3 regions of the Pseudoalteromonas sp. M58 genome follow, and region 3 is predicted to be linked to each of the others. Evidence: predicted binding sites of a transcription regulator. Region 3 holds the regulator's gene; each other region holds the start of a gene.
The links. Region 3 encodes sigma-54, which starts transcription at its own class of promoters, with help from an activator protein. Its sites were predicted from a motif close to GTTGGCACGNNNNTNGNNT; they were not measured.
Positions count from the first base shown of each region.

Region 1 (4,291 bases), 240 kb from region 3:
ACGACCCGATACACGGAAGCTATCTGGGTTATCAGTGTCTGCAACGCGAAGTGCAACGTTGTGTACTAATTCTTTGTCTAAACGCTCACGGATATTACGTGATGTTACAAACTTACCTTCTTTACCACAGAAAGGTGAGTTATTTACAGAGAACGTCATCGTTACTGTTGGCTCATCAACACTTAGTGGAGGTAATGCTTCAACGTTGTTAGGACAACAAAGCGTATCTGAAATCTTAAGCTCGCCAAGACCCGTTACCGTTACGATGTTACCAGCGTAAGCTTTGTCAGTGTCAATACGCTCAAGACCTAAGTAGCTTTGTACTGAACCAATTTTACCGTTACGTTTAGACCCGTCAGCGCTAATAACCGTAACTTGTTGGTTAGGTACAACTGAACCGCGTTTGATACGACCAATGCCAATTACACCTTTATAAGAGTTGTAATCAAGCTGTGAGATCTGCATTTGGAAGTCACCTTCAGGATCTGCATCCGGTGGTGATACTTCGTCAACGATCATCTTGAACATAGGTTCCATGTTATCAGATGCTTCGTCTAAATCTAATGTAGCCCAACCATTGATTGCTGATGCGTAGATTACTTTAAAGTCTAACTGTTCATCAGTTGCGCCTAGGTTGTCGAATAAATCAAAGATTTGATCCATAACCCAATCAGGGCGAGCACCTGGCTTATCAATTTTATTGATAACAACGATTGGCTTTAAGCCTTGCGCGAATGCCTTTTGCGTTACGAAACGCGTTTGTGGCATTGGACCTTCCTGAGCATCAACAAGTAGTAATACTGAGTCAGCCATCGAAAGTACGCGTTCAACTTCACCACCGAAGTCGGCGTGTCCAGGAGTATCTACGATATTGATATGGTAATCATTCCATGAGATAGCGGTGTTTTTCGCTAAAATGGTAATACCACGTTCTTTTTCAATGTCGTTTGAATCCATCACGCGCTCTTCATTACCGCCGCGTGTTTCTAATGTACCTGATTGCTCAAGTAGTTTATCAACCAGTGTTGTTTTACCGTGGTCAACGTGGGCGATAATTGCTATATTTCTTAACTTTTCGATGCTCATATATTCACTCAGAGAAATTGAATCTCATTGATCCTGCAGGGGCTATACGTTCTCACCTGCGCTTTCACGAGATGTCCCAGCATAGGATTTAAAAGGGCGCATATTATCCCCTATAAATGGAATGGATGAAAGTTTATCCAAAATAAAATTTCAAACTTTCTCAATAAAATAATTAACCCATTGTTTTAAAATAATTAATTATGATAATTAATTTTTAGATATTTATATAAAAAGATGGTTTTGGGTTAATTTAAAGCGACTTTACTGCGTATTTTGCATTTTCTTTGTGCTAGTCTAAGGTGATTAATTTACAAGCAATTATTGCTTTGTAAATATTGCACCATTTTGGAAAAATTACGCACTAAGATGGTGCTCAATCTATATCACCTTTATTTTATTTATATTTTTTTACATAAAAAACAAATAATTATAATAGTGGCACAAAATCAGCTTGTAGATATTCAACGTATCTAAGCAGCAATAATAAAACCCAATAGTTGGAGGACACATGTCACAATCGGTTTTAGATTTTATTAAAGAAAATGACGTTAAGTTCATTGATTTACGCTTTACTGACACAAAAGGTAAAGAGCAACATGTTTCTATTCCTCATCATCAAGTTGATGAAGACTTTTTTGAAGATGGAAAGATGTTTGACGGTTCTTCAATTGCTGGCTGGAAAGGCATCAACGAATCAGACATGGTGTTACTACCAGATGCAGATTCAATTAAACTTGACCCTTTCACAGAAGAAACAACACTAATCGTTCGTTGTGACGTGGTTGAACCTTCTACATTACAAGGTTACGAACGCGACCCTCGCTCAGTTGCTAAGCGCGCTGAAGAGTACATGCGCTCTACGGGTATTGCTGACACTGTTTTATTTGGCCCAGAACCAGAGTTTTTCGTATTTGACGACGTTAAATACAAATCTGACATGTCTGGTTCAATGTACAAAATTGATTCTAAGCAAGCAGCTTGGAACTCAGATAAAGAATATGCAGATGGCAACACAGGCCATCGCCCAGGTGTTAAAGGCGGTTACTTCCCAGTTGCACCTGTTGATGATTTCCAAGATTGGCGTTCTGCAACGTGCCTAGTTTTAGAAGAAATGGGTCAAGTTGTTGAAGCGCATCACCACGAAGTGGCGACTGCCGGTCAAAACGAAATTGCAACGCGCTTTAACACTATGGTGTTAAAAGCCGATGAAATCCAAGAAATGAAATATGTTATCCACAACATGGCTCACCTTTACGGTAAAACGGCAACGTTTATGCCTAAGCCGGTTGTTGGTGATAACGGTTCTGGTATGCACTGTCACCAGTCTTTAGCAAAAGATGGCGTAAACTTATTCGCAGGTGATAAATACGGCGGACTTTCTGAAGATGCACTTTACTACATTGGCGGTATTATCAAACATGCTAAAGCGATCAACGCTTTTGCTAACGCGTCAACTAACTCGTACAAACGTTTAGTACCTGGTTTTGAAGCACCGGTAATGCTTGCATACTCGGCTCGTAACCGTTCTGCGTCAATCCGTATTCCAGTGGTTCCATCTGCAAAAGGTCGTCGTATCGAAGTACGCTTCCCAGATCCAACAGCTAACCCATACCTTGCTTTCTCTGCAATGCTTATGGCTGGCCTTGACGGAATTAAAAACAAGATCCACCCTGGCGATGCTATGGACAAGGACTTATACGACTTACCAGCTGAAGAAGCGGCAGAAATTCCAACAGTTGCTTCTTCATTAGATGAAGCATTAGCTGCGCTTGATTCAGACCGTGAATTCTTAAACCAAGGTGGTGTATTCACCAATGACCTAATCGATGCTTACATCGCACTTAAGTCAAAAGAAGTTGAAAAACTTAACATGACAACTCACCCAGTTGAGTTTGAAATGTACTACAGCTGTTAATTTATTAACCGATAAATAATGTGTGTTTTAAGCCCGCTTTGCGGGCTTTTTTTATGGTAAATTTAACGGTTCTACACTAAAGTGAAGTTAGTTTAAACAATGCAGGATAGCTGGATGGTAGGTAAGATTTTGTTGCTATTAATAGCTTTAATGTTAAGCCTTAATAGCCATGCGAGCGATAAAAAAATTTACGCATGGAAAGACAAAAATGGGGTGCTGGTTTTTTCAGATACTCCTCAGCCTGGCGCTAAAGAGGTTAAACTCACGAGCCAACATCTCAGCATGCCCGCTACAAACACCGATATTCTTGATACTGCTCCTACTAAAACAGCAGTAAAGTTTAGTATTAGTATTTCATCGCCTGAACCAAACCAAACTATCAGGGAAAACACCGGCTCTGTGTATGTCTCTACCCGTATTGCCCCTCGATTTGAAGCTGGATTTACTATTGGTTTATTTTTAGATGGCGTTGCCATTGGTGAACCTAGTGACACCACTACACTGGCGTTAAGAGATGTGGAGCGAGGCCAACACACACTGCAAGTTAAACTTTATAATAAACAAAATCAGGTAATTGCAACCAGTCCTGAAAGTGTATTTTTTATGCACCGTAAAGGCCTTAACATAGGTCGATAATTACAATTAAGTACGCGTGTTTAGCGTATATTTTCTAAAAACCTTGCCTACCTTCCCAGGCGCACTAAAATGGTGCAATGATGATTAATAAAACACATTTTAGCCCAGAGCTACTGAATATAATTTGGCAAAACCAAACCACCGCCCTGATGTTACTTGATGAAAGCTTTAAGCTTATTTACGCTAACACCAGTGCCAGTGAATTACTTGGCTTAGGCGAAAAACGTTTGCTAGGACAAGCATTCGACGATTTATTTAACTACCATTCTATCGACTTAAAACGCATTGCACAGTACTCGTTAGTTGATGGTGTAGACTGCCACCAGCACAGAGCTGACGTGGTGTTTATCGATTCTCGCCATGCAAAATTAGCGGTGAGTACTCGGCGAATAAAACATAACGACACCTATTATATTTTATTTGAATGTCGACAAACCGATGACGAAATAAAGCATGACCAAGTCTCAAATCAAATGCATCAATACCAAGCTGCGCGTAACTTAATTCGCGGTTTAGCTCATGAAATTAAAAACCCGCTGGGTGGAATTCGCGGGGCGGCGCAATTATTGCAGTACGAGGGTGATCAACAAGAAAGAGATCAATGTGCAGAACTGATAATTGAACAAGCCGATCGGTTGCGTGAATTAGTTGATA
Region 1 covers NZ_CP152390.1:188,288-192,578, reverse strand. Annotated here, with positions in the region: gene typA (translational GTPase TypA) at 1-1,086, opposite strand, end outside; gene glnA (glutamate--ammonia ligase) at 1,595-3,001, shown strand; gene AAGD16_RS00925 (DUF4124 domain-containing protein) at 3,116-3,637, shown strand; gene glnL (nitrogen regulation protein NR(II)) at 3,718-4,291, shown strand, end outside.
Region 1: the regulator sigma-54 is predicted to act here: its motif matches at 1,521-1,539, upstream of glnA (glutamate--ammonia ligase).

Region 2 (4,291 bases), 830 kb from region 3:
CACTTGCACGAAGAATAAGCTTGCCTGCGTTACGCGCAGCGCGAACCGCAATGTTTAACATTGGATGCATGGTATTACCTTTGGGTTGTAAAAGAACGTTTATATATTTAAGCCGGCGTATTTTAGCGGTTTTTGCCATAAAGTAAACCATAAAGCCTAAATACTTGTGAGTGTTTTTTGTACAGGCATGATCTTTCAATATATTTATCGGAATAAAAACAGACAATAAATTTGTAAATTAGCGCTTTACCTAAAGTTAACTTGAGGTTTTATGATGTTCTATATTCAATTAATAGGAAGAAAGTTATGAAATTAGAACACGTAAATTTAGTTGTTAGTGACATAAATGCTATGCTTAAGTTTTACCAAGCAGCGTTTCCCTATTGGTCAATTAGAAGTGAGGGAGAAGGAACCTGGTATGGTAAAGCAAGGCGCTGGATACATTTTGGTGATAACGAGCAATATATTGCTATAAGCGATCATGGGGAAGGGGAAAACCGCGACCTATCAGGACATCAAATTGGTTTGGCACACTTTGCCTATGTAACCAATAACTTAAATGCAGTAATAGCGCGCCTAAAACATGCGGGCTTTGCAATAAGTAAAGAAGGTGCTGTAAATCTATTTAGAAAAAACATTTATTATATTGATCCCGCAGGGTTTGAAGTTGAGTTTGTAGAGTACATGAGTGATGTACCTAGTGAGCGAAATAACGACTTATAATATGAATGAAGCCAACTGTTTTGGCTTCATTCAATGTTTAGCATATTTAATAATGTTTACCATTCATGCCAAGTTGAGTTTTTAGATCATTTGCAAAGCTAATAAATTTTTCTTTAATAGTGCGTTTAACTTTAACTTCCACAGAGCCTAAAACAGTTTTTCCTTCAATGTGAATCGTTGGCCCTTGGCGTTTATTAAGTGACACTGTTTTATTTTCAAAACTGCCTAAAATACAAAACATTTTAGAAACTACATTAACGTGCTCTGGCACATATATTTCTTCGCTGCCAAAATAACAATTAACGTGAATAGTGACATGTTGGTGGGTAAAAATCGCATCTGTAAAATCAAGATTGATTGACCCCATGTAGTTTTCTATGTAAATGTTTTGAGGAACTACCCATTGGCCGCTTCGTTCACTCGAACCAAGAATGCTTCTTAATGTAAGTGGCTCTTCATCAGTCTCATGCTGCGCGCTATAATTAGGTGCAAACTGAGAGTGCTTTTGCGCCTTATATTGCTGGTCAGTATTTAAGGTTAAATCTTCAACGAGATCCATAAGTGCTTTATTGTCACTCGCTGCCATGGCGTCGTCTAAGCGCCTTTCAAATGCTTCAACAGAAATAACACCATGGCTGTAATTATAAATGAGCTGATCAATCACTTGCTCACGAACTTGCTCAATAGGGCGGTCTTCAATTTTAACAGACATTTAAATTATCCTTTTATGGTTGCTGGTTATTTCAAAGCAAGCCTTATACCAAATTTTAAATTGTTTAAATTCAGTGGTTTATGATTTTGGGTTTTTGATTCTTTATTATATTAACGACAGATTAACCAAATATACAATTATTTAGTAAGTTTCGCTATTCGAGAAACTTTTACGCAATAGTCTGTAAATGTTTACTTAGTAGGTTTAAGCCAATATCTACTATTTTAAATTAACCTATTGAAATTAAAGATTAAAAAATGTTGGCCCGATGCTCGCATTAGCTTAAGTGTCTTTAATCAAAAGGAGAACGATTATGAAAACATTTAATAAGTCTATGATTGCAGCCCTAGTATTAGGAACAACCGCAATGGGTGCTCAGGCAAGCAGTTGGGAAAACGAAAGTAAAGATGCTTGGATTGATGGGAAAGCAGAAACAGTCTTGCTTATGAACACCAATCTAAATAACTTTGATATCAACACGGACGTAAAAAACGGCAAGGTAATGCTAACAGGTAAAGTAAACAGCGAAGTAGATAAAGAGCTTGCTGAAGAACTTGTGCTAAGCCTAGATGGTGTAACTGATGTTGAAAACAGTCTAACTGTGGTAAAAAACACCGACATGAAGAAGCATGATTCTAAAATGATGGGTAACGACACTGAAAGTGATTTAACCGATGCTAAAATCACTACAGTGATCACAACACGTTACTTATTTGATTCTGAAGTAGGTGGTACAGACATTGATGTTGATACCGATAATGGTGTGGTAACTCTTAAAGGTACAGTTGAGTCTGATGCTGAAAAGCAATTAGCGATGGAAATTGCTAAAAACGCTGAAGATGTTCGCAAGGTAGTTGATGAATTAACTGTTATTGCAGAATAATACACTATACTAAAGCCCAGCCCTGCTGGGCTTTTTGCTTTGCTAACATTATAAGGATTAAATTATGGATATCATTAGAATTATTTTTTCTATTTTATTACCACCACTGGGTGTGTTTTTACAGGTAGGACTAGGGATGCATTTTTGGTTAAATATTTTGCTAACTTTGCTCGGCTATTTCCCAGGATTAATTCATGCGATTTATATTATCGCCAAAAAATAATGTAGCAGCATAGCAGGACATTTAATACTGAGTTGCTAAGTGCTCCCAAAGGTATGTGTATTAGTTACTCAGGCTGCTATTAATAGATGGATTTGTTTTACAAAACTCATCACTAACAAAACCTCAAAGCCTACTATTTGAGCAGTTAGCCCCTTGATTGTTAAAATAAAGCTTTTTGCTAGTGACAAGCCCCTAAAAACTTTTTATACTGCAACCCGCTTTAGTCGCTCTGTGGCTAAACGCTTCAAAAATTAACTGCTTACAGTTATACAAAGATGGCCCCTTAGCTCAGTTGGTTAGAGCACACGACTCATAATCGTTAGGTCCCCAGTTCGAGTCTGGGAGGGGCCACCACTTTTAACCTTTAACATAATCAATATCAGATAGTTAAAGTATATTCAGAAATTTTTTTACACCTTTTTTTACACCCCTATAAGTTATCATTGCTCAATTTCTTTGTCTATTAGACGTTGAAATAATGCTTTTAGCTCTGGGAATTCCAGTTCCGCTTTCTCTACCATTCGGTCTTTCAATTCGCTGAGCTTTTCAATACTGTGATTTCCATACGATTCTGCTTGCTCTCGAGGTAAACGGCCCAAACATTTTTCTTTTTGCCCTTCTGAGGCTGAAACATCAAGTAGTGCTTGCTCTACTAAATCTCTGATCCTGTGCTGAGTGAAACTACTTATGCTTTTTAAATCTGCTTTAGTTGATCCTAATCGCTCCTTTTTAGCTAATAGGCTAGCTTTCACATCGCTAAATTGTTTGTTTAGAGTTGTATCAACCTTACCGCGGTTGTATGGACTTTCAAACATGAACAAGGGCTCACCATTACAATCCTTAGTTACGTTCACATCCCTTTGTTGTTTACTTTTTTCTGTACTCAGTATATCAACTAGTCGCTCAGGGATAGGGTGTCGTCTAAACCCAGTTTTACTTTCAGGGGCGGGCACTTCAATAGACTGGTCATCTAAGTTGACGCGAGTCCACTGCCGTTCGTTAGTATTCCTCTCACGGGTTGATGCCATAAACTGAATAATTAGTTTTAGTCCCAATGAGTTGTAATCGCTCTTATAAGCTTCAATTATAAATTGAGTTAACGTCGACATCTTAGGTATCGTTTTATCTGTTTTATCAGCTCTAGAGCGCTCCCCCCTCATGATTAATTCTTGAACATTGATTTTGATACTTTCACTAGCTTTAGCTTTGTTAACAGCGGCTCTTACCATTTTAATAATTTCATTCCGATCGGATTTACAGCGAGATGAAACGGACCTGTCTAAGTAATCAGTTCTGAATGTTGCAATACTGTAGTTGGCCATTATTTTCTCTCCCCATTGACCAGAAAAATATCGTGTTTGAATACGGCTAATCGCATCAGCACGTTTTTTTGAAGCTAATTCCTTATAAAATTCGAACAAGTCATGGAATGTGCTCAACTCACGATAGCTACCACCTAGAAGGTAACCTCGCTCTTTCCATGGCATTTTGGCTTTTCGTCTATCTATAAATCGCTTGTGTGCATCAATTATTGTCTGTATGTCCTCCTTAGTGAATTGGTGCTCTACCGGATATGAAATCAGCTTAAAATATTGACCATCACCACCATCTCTTAGCTGAATGATTTTTTCTTTGCGCGATACTTTGATTGACATACCAGGGTAGCCTTTTAACACTTTAGGCTTTCCTTCAAACGTCTGAATAAACTCTTTTATATTTAAATCTTTTGTTTCATTAGGTAGTCGGGTAA
Region 2 covers NZ_CP152390.1:2,950,166-2,954,456, reverse strand. Annotated here, with positions in the region: gene suhB (inositol-1-monophosphatase) at 1-70, opposite strand, end outside; gene AAGD16_RS13560 (VOC family protein) at 307-723, shown strand; gene AAGD16_RS13555 (LiaF domain-containing protein) at 770-1,435, opposite strand; gene AAGD16_RS13550 (BON domain-containing protein) at 1,749-2,318, shown strand; gene AAGD16_RS13545 (YqaE/Pmp3 family membrane protein) at 2,383-2,541, shown strand; tRNA gene AAGD16_RS13540 (tRNA-Ile) at 2,819-2,895, shown strand; gene AAGD16_RS13535 (hypothetical protein) at 2,982-4,291, opposite strand, start outside.
Region 2: the regulator sigma-54 is predicted to act here: its motif matches at 1,695-1,713, upstream of AAGD16_RS13550 (BON domain-containing protein).

Region 3 (4,291 bases):
ATTACTGCAAGCGAAGAAACACAAGTTATTGCTAAGCCTGATTATACCGCTATTGAGCTAAAACAAACGGCTTATAATGAACAAGGTAAAGTGAGCCATAAGGTAACTGCGGTAAAAATGGAGTTGTATCAACAACTCGGTTTTACCTTTTTTGAAAAGCCTATATTCACTTTATACAACGAGCAGCAAACATGGCGTATTAACGCCGATGAAGCCACCCTCTACGACGACCGTCAACTGGTGTTAGAGGGTAATGTAACCGCTCAAAACTTAGTAGATAACGCCATGATCGATACGATCAACGCCCAGACCATCAATGTTGATATAAAACTATTAACCATGCAATCACAGCAGCCTGTCGTTATTACAGGACCTAATTTAAAAATCACAGGTAAAGGCCTTGAGGCCGATTTAAAAACCGAGGTGATTAAACTTATTAACCATACGCGAACCCTATATTATGACCAATAACCTATTTAAAATTTTAATTTTTCCCTCACTATTAATTGCTTTTAACAGTAATGGCGCTGAACCTGCTGAAGCCCCCGCTGCTAATCAAATTTCAATTAGTGCAGATAAGCAAGAAGGTCAATTAAAAGAAAACGTAGGCATTTTTGAGAAAAATGTTGAAATTATTCATGGTAATCGCCGTATCACAGCTGACCGTTTAGAAGTGCATAAACGCGATGAGCTAGGCGATAACAAACAGTTATTAATTGCCACAGGCAGCCCTGCATATTTTGAAGAAACCCAAGCTGATGGCACCATAATGAGCGCCAGTGCTAATGAAGTGCGTTACGATGTGTCGCTGCGTTTTTTAACCTTAATCGGCGATGCAAGCATTGCTCAAGCAGGTCAACAAATAACAGCTAAAAGTATCACTTACGATATCGAGCAGCAGTTAATTAGCGCAGAAAAAGACGAAAACTCAACAGACCGTGTACACACTATTTTAGTGCCTGTTGAAAATAAAAAAGAAGATGATAAAGGCCAACCATGAGCACATTAAAAGCAGAGCTATTAGCTAAAAGCTATAAAGGTCGTGAAGTTGTAAAAAACGTTGGCCTAGAGGTTGAAGCTGGCAGTATTGTGGGGTTACTTGGCCCTAATGGTGCAGGTAAAACCACCACCTTTTATATGATTGTAGGCCTTGTCCCTAGCGATAAAGGCAAAATATCAATTGATGATAAAGATATTACTTTATTACCGATGCACAGCCGAGCGCGTTTAGGGATTGGTTATTTACCGCAAGAGTCGTCTATTTTTAGAAAGCTGACTGTTTATCAAAACTTAATGGCTATCTTAGAAACACGTAAAGAATTAAATAAACAACAACGCGAAGATACCTTAAATAATTTACTTGATGAATTTAGCATTCAGCATATCCGCGATAGTCAAGGTATGGCTTTATCAGGTGGTGAACGTCGCCGCGTTGAAATTGCTCGCGCGTTAGCAGCAAACCCTAAATTTATCCTTTTAGACGAACCCTTTGCGGGGGTTGATCCTATCTCAGTATTAGATATTAAAAAGATTATAGAGCATCTTAAAAACCGAGGAATTGGCGTACTTATCACAGATCACAACGTACGCGAAACTCTTGATGTTTGTGAAAAAGCCTACATAGTTTCTCATGGAGAGTTAATTGCATCAGGCACTCCAGAATATGTATTAAACGATAAAACAGTACGCGATGTTTATTTAGGCGAGCAGTTCAAGCTCTAATATGTGTGTTATTACACTAAGCATCTGCTAATATTAATTATAATAATTTAAAAGGATTGTTAGAGATACATGAGGCAATCATTACAGCTGCGCATGGGCCAGCAACTTACAATGACTCCACAGTTGCAACAAGCAATTCGCTTATTGCAACTCAGTACATTGGATCTCCAGCAAGAAATTCAAGAAGCGCTCGATAGCAACCCCTTGCTTGAAGTTGAAGAACACGATTACAGCGAAGACACTGCAGGTAAAAACGAACAAAAAGCCGATAACGATGACATAACGCTAAGTGCCTCAGCTGACGATAAACCTAGCGAGTATGAGCAAGATAGCGGCGAAGCAATGACCAAAGACACTATTAGCGATGATATGGCTATGGATGTTACTTGGGATGAATATATGAGCGCTGCGCCTGCCTCTTCATCGGGCCCAATGCCAGAAGATGAATCTATTTATCAAGGCTCTTCGACTGAAACGCTGCATGAGTATTTAATGTGGCAACTTCAACTGACGCCGTTTAGTCCTACCGATGAAGCGATAGCTATTGCAATTGTAGAAGCTGTAGACGACTCAGGGATTCTAACCCTTAGCTGTGAAGAAATATTAGAAAGCTTTAACCAAGAAAACGACGGCGAAGATGAAGTTGAACTTGACGAAATAGAAGCGGTACTAAAGCGTATTCAACTATTTGATCCAGTGGGAATAGCCGCGCGTAGTTTACAAGAGTGCTTGTGTATTCAGCTAAATCAATTTGATAAAGACACACCTTTTTTAAACGAAACAAAAATGATCTTAACCGATCATATTGATTTACTTGCTGCACGTGACTATCGCACGTTAATGAAAAAAACAAAGCTTAAAGAAGATGAGCTAAAAGAAATCATGACGTTGATTCATACGCTCAGCCCAAAACCGGCAGACACTATTGTCAGAGAAGAGTCTGAATACGTTATTCCTGATGTGTCGGTTAAAAAAGTTAAAGGTCGTTGGGTAGTTGAATTAAACCCAGATAGCATGCCTAAGATCAGAGTAAATAGCCAATATGCAGCTATGTCGCGTACGGTTAAATCAAGTGGTGATAGCCAGTTTATTCGCTCGCACTTACAAGAGGCTAAATGGTTTATAAAAAGCTTAGAAAGTAGAAATGACACGCTACTTAAAGTAACCAACTGTATTGTGCAGCAGCAACAGGCCTTTTTTGAACACGGTCCTGAGGCTATGAAGCCTATGGTGCTTAACGATGTGGCTGAAATGGTGGAAATGCATGAGTCGACTATATCGCGTGTTACTACGCAAAAATACATGCATACACCACGTGGCATTTTTGAGCTTAAATATTTCTTTTCAAGCCATGTAAGTACTGAAAATGGTGGCGAATGTTCATCAACAGCAATACGTGCATTAATTAAAAAATTAATCGCTGCAGAAAACTCAGCTAAACCATTGAGTGATAGTAAAATTGCAGATATATTGGCAGAGCAAGGAATTAAAGTAGCGAGGAGAACCATTGCAAAATATCGCGAATCTCTAGCTATTCCCCCGTCTAATCAACGTAAAAGTTTGATTTAAGGCGTACAACAAAGAGGAAAATGTTTATGCAACTGAATTTAACTGGTCGCCATGTAGATATTACCGACTCGCTTAGAGACTACGTAAATAGTAAATTTTCGAAGTTACAGAGGCACACTGATCACATAACGAATGTGCACGTTATTCTCGATGTAGAAAAACTAAACCAAAAAGCTGAAGCAACCGTTCATGTTAGTGGCGCTGAGATTTTTGCCTCTACTGAGCATCAAGATATGTATGCCGCTATAGACTCGCTCATTGACAAGCTAGATCGTCAAGTAATTAAACACAAAGAGAAACTTGCTCGACACTAACACTATGAAACTAAGCTCACTTATCTGTCAGGACTGCAGTAAAGCTGCGGTCCTTTTTAATAGTAAAAAAAGAATTTTAGAATTTATCAGTGAATTGGCTCACAATAAGCTGCCCTATTTAACACAACAAGATATTCTTAATGCATTAACTGCAAGAGAAAAGCTAGGAAGTACAGGCATTGGTCGAGGCATTGCTATTCCACATGGTCGCATGAGTGGTGCTCAAGAGCCCCTAGCTTTGATTTTAGTGAGCGAAACAGCTATTAATTTTGATGCGATTGATAACCGACCGGTTGACATTTTTGTCGCGTTAATTGTTCCCGATGGCGATAATCAGCAGCATTTGAAGACGCTAGCCACGATTGCTGATAAGCTCAATGATAAAGAATTTTGTAAACAGTTACGCGCCGCCAAATCGGATAGCGAACTGTATCAGGTTATCGTCAGTCAATCGTAGTAATAAAGAAAGGTGATAAATGGAATTAATAATTATAAGCGGTCGTTCAGGGTCAGGTAAATCTGTGGCGTTACGCGTTGTGGAAGACTTAGGTTATTATTGTGTAGACAATATTCCTCTTAATTTATTACCATCATTAGTGCGCAGTGTTTCCGACAGTTATAATAAAATTGCCGTGAGTGTTGATGTACGTAACCTACCTAAAGAGCAACAGCAGTTTAATGAAATC
Region 3 covers NZ_CP152390.1:426,875-431,165, reverse strand. Annotated here, with positions in the region: gene lptC (LPS export ABC transporter periplasmic protein LptC) at 1-471, shown strand, start outside; gene lptA (lipopolysaccharide transport periplasmic protein LptA) at 461-1,000, shown strand; gene lptB (LPS export ABC transporter ATP-binding protein) at 997-1,722, shown strand; gene AAGD16_RS01975 (RNA polymerase factor sigma-54) at 1,792-3,291, shown strand; gene hpf (ribosome hibernation promoting factor) at 3,318-3,605, shown strand; gene ptsN (PTS IIA-like nitrogen regulatory protein PtsN) at 3,610-4,062, shown strand; gene rapZ (RNase adapter RapZ) at 4,082-4,291, shown strand, end outside.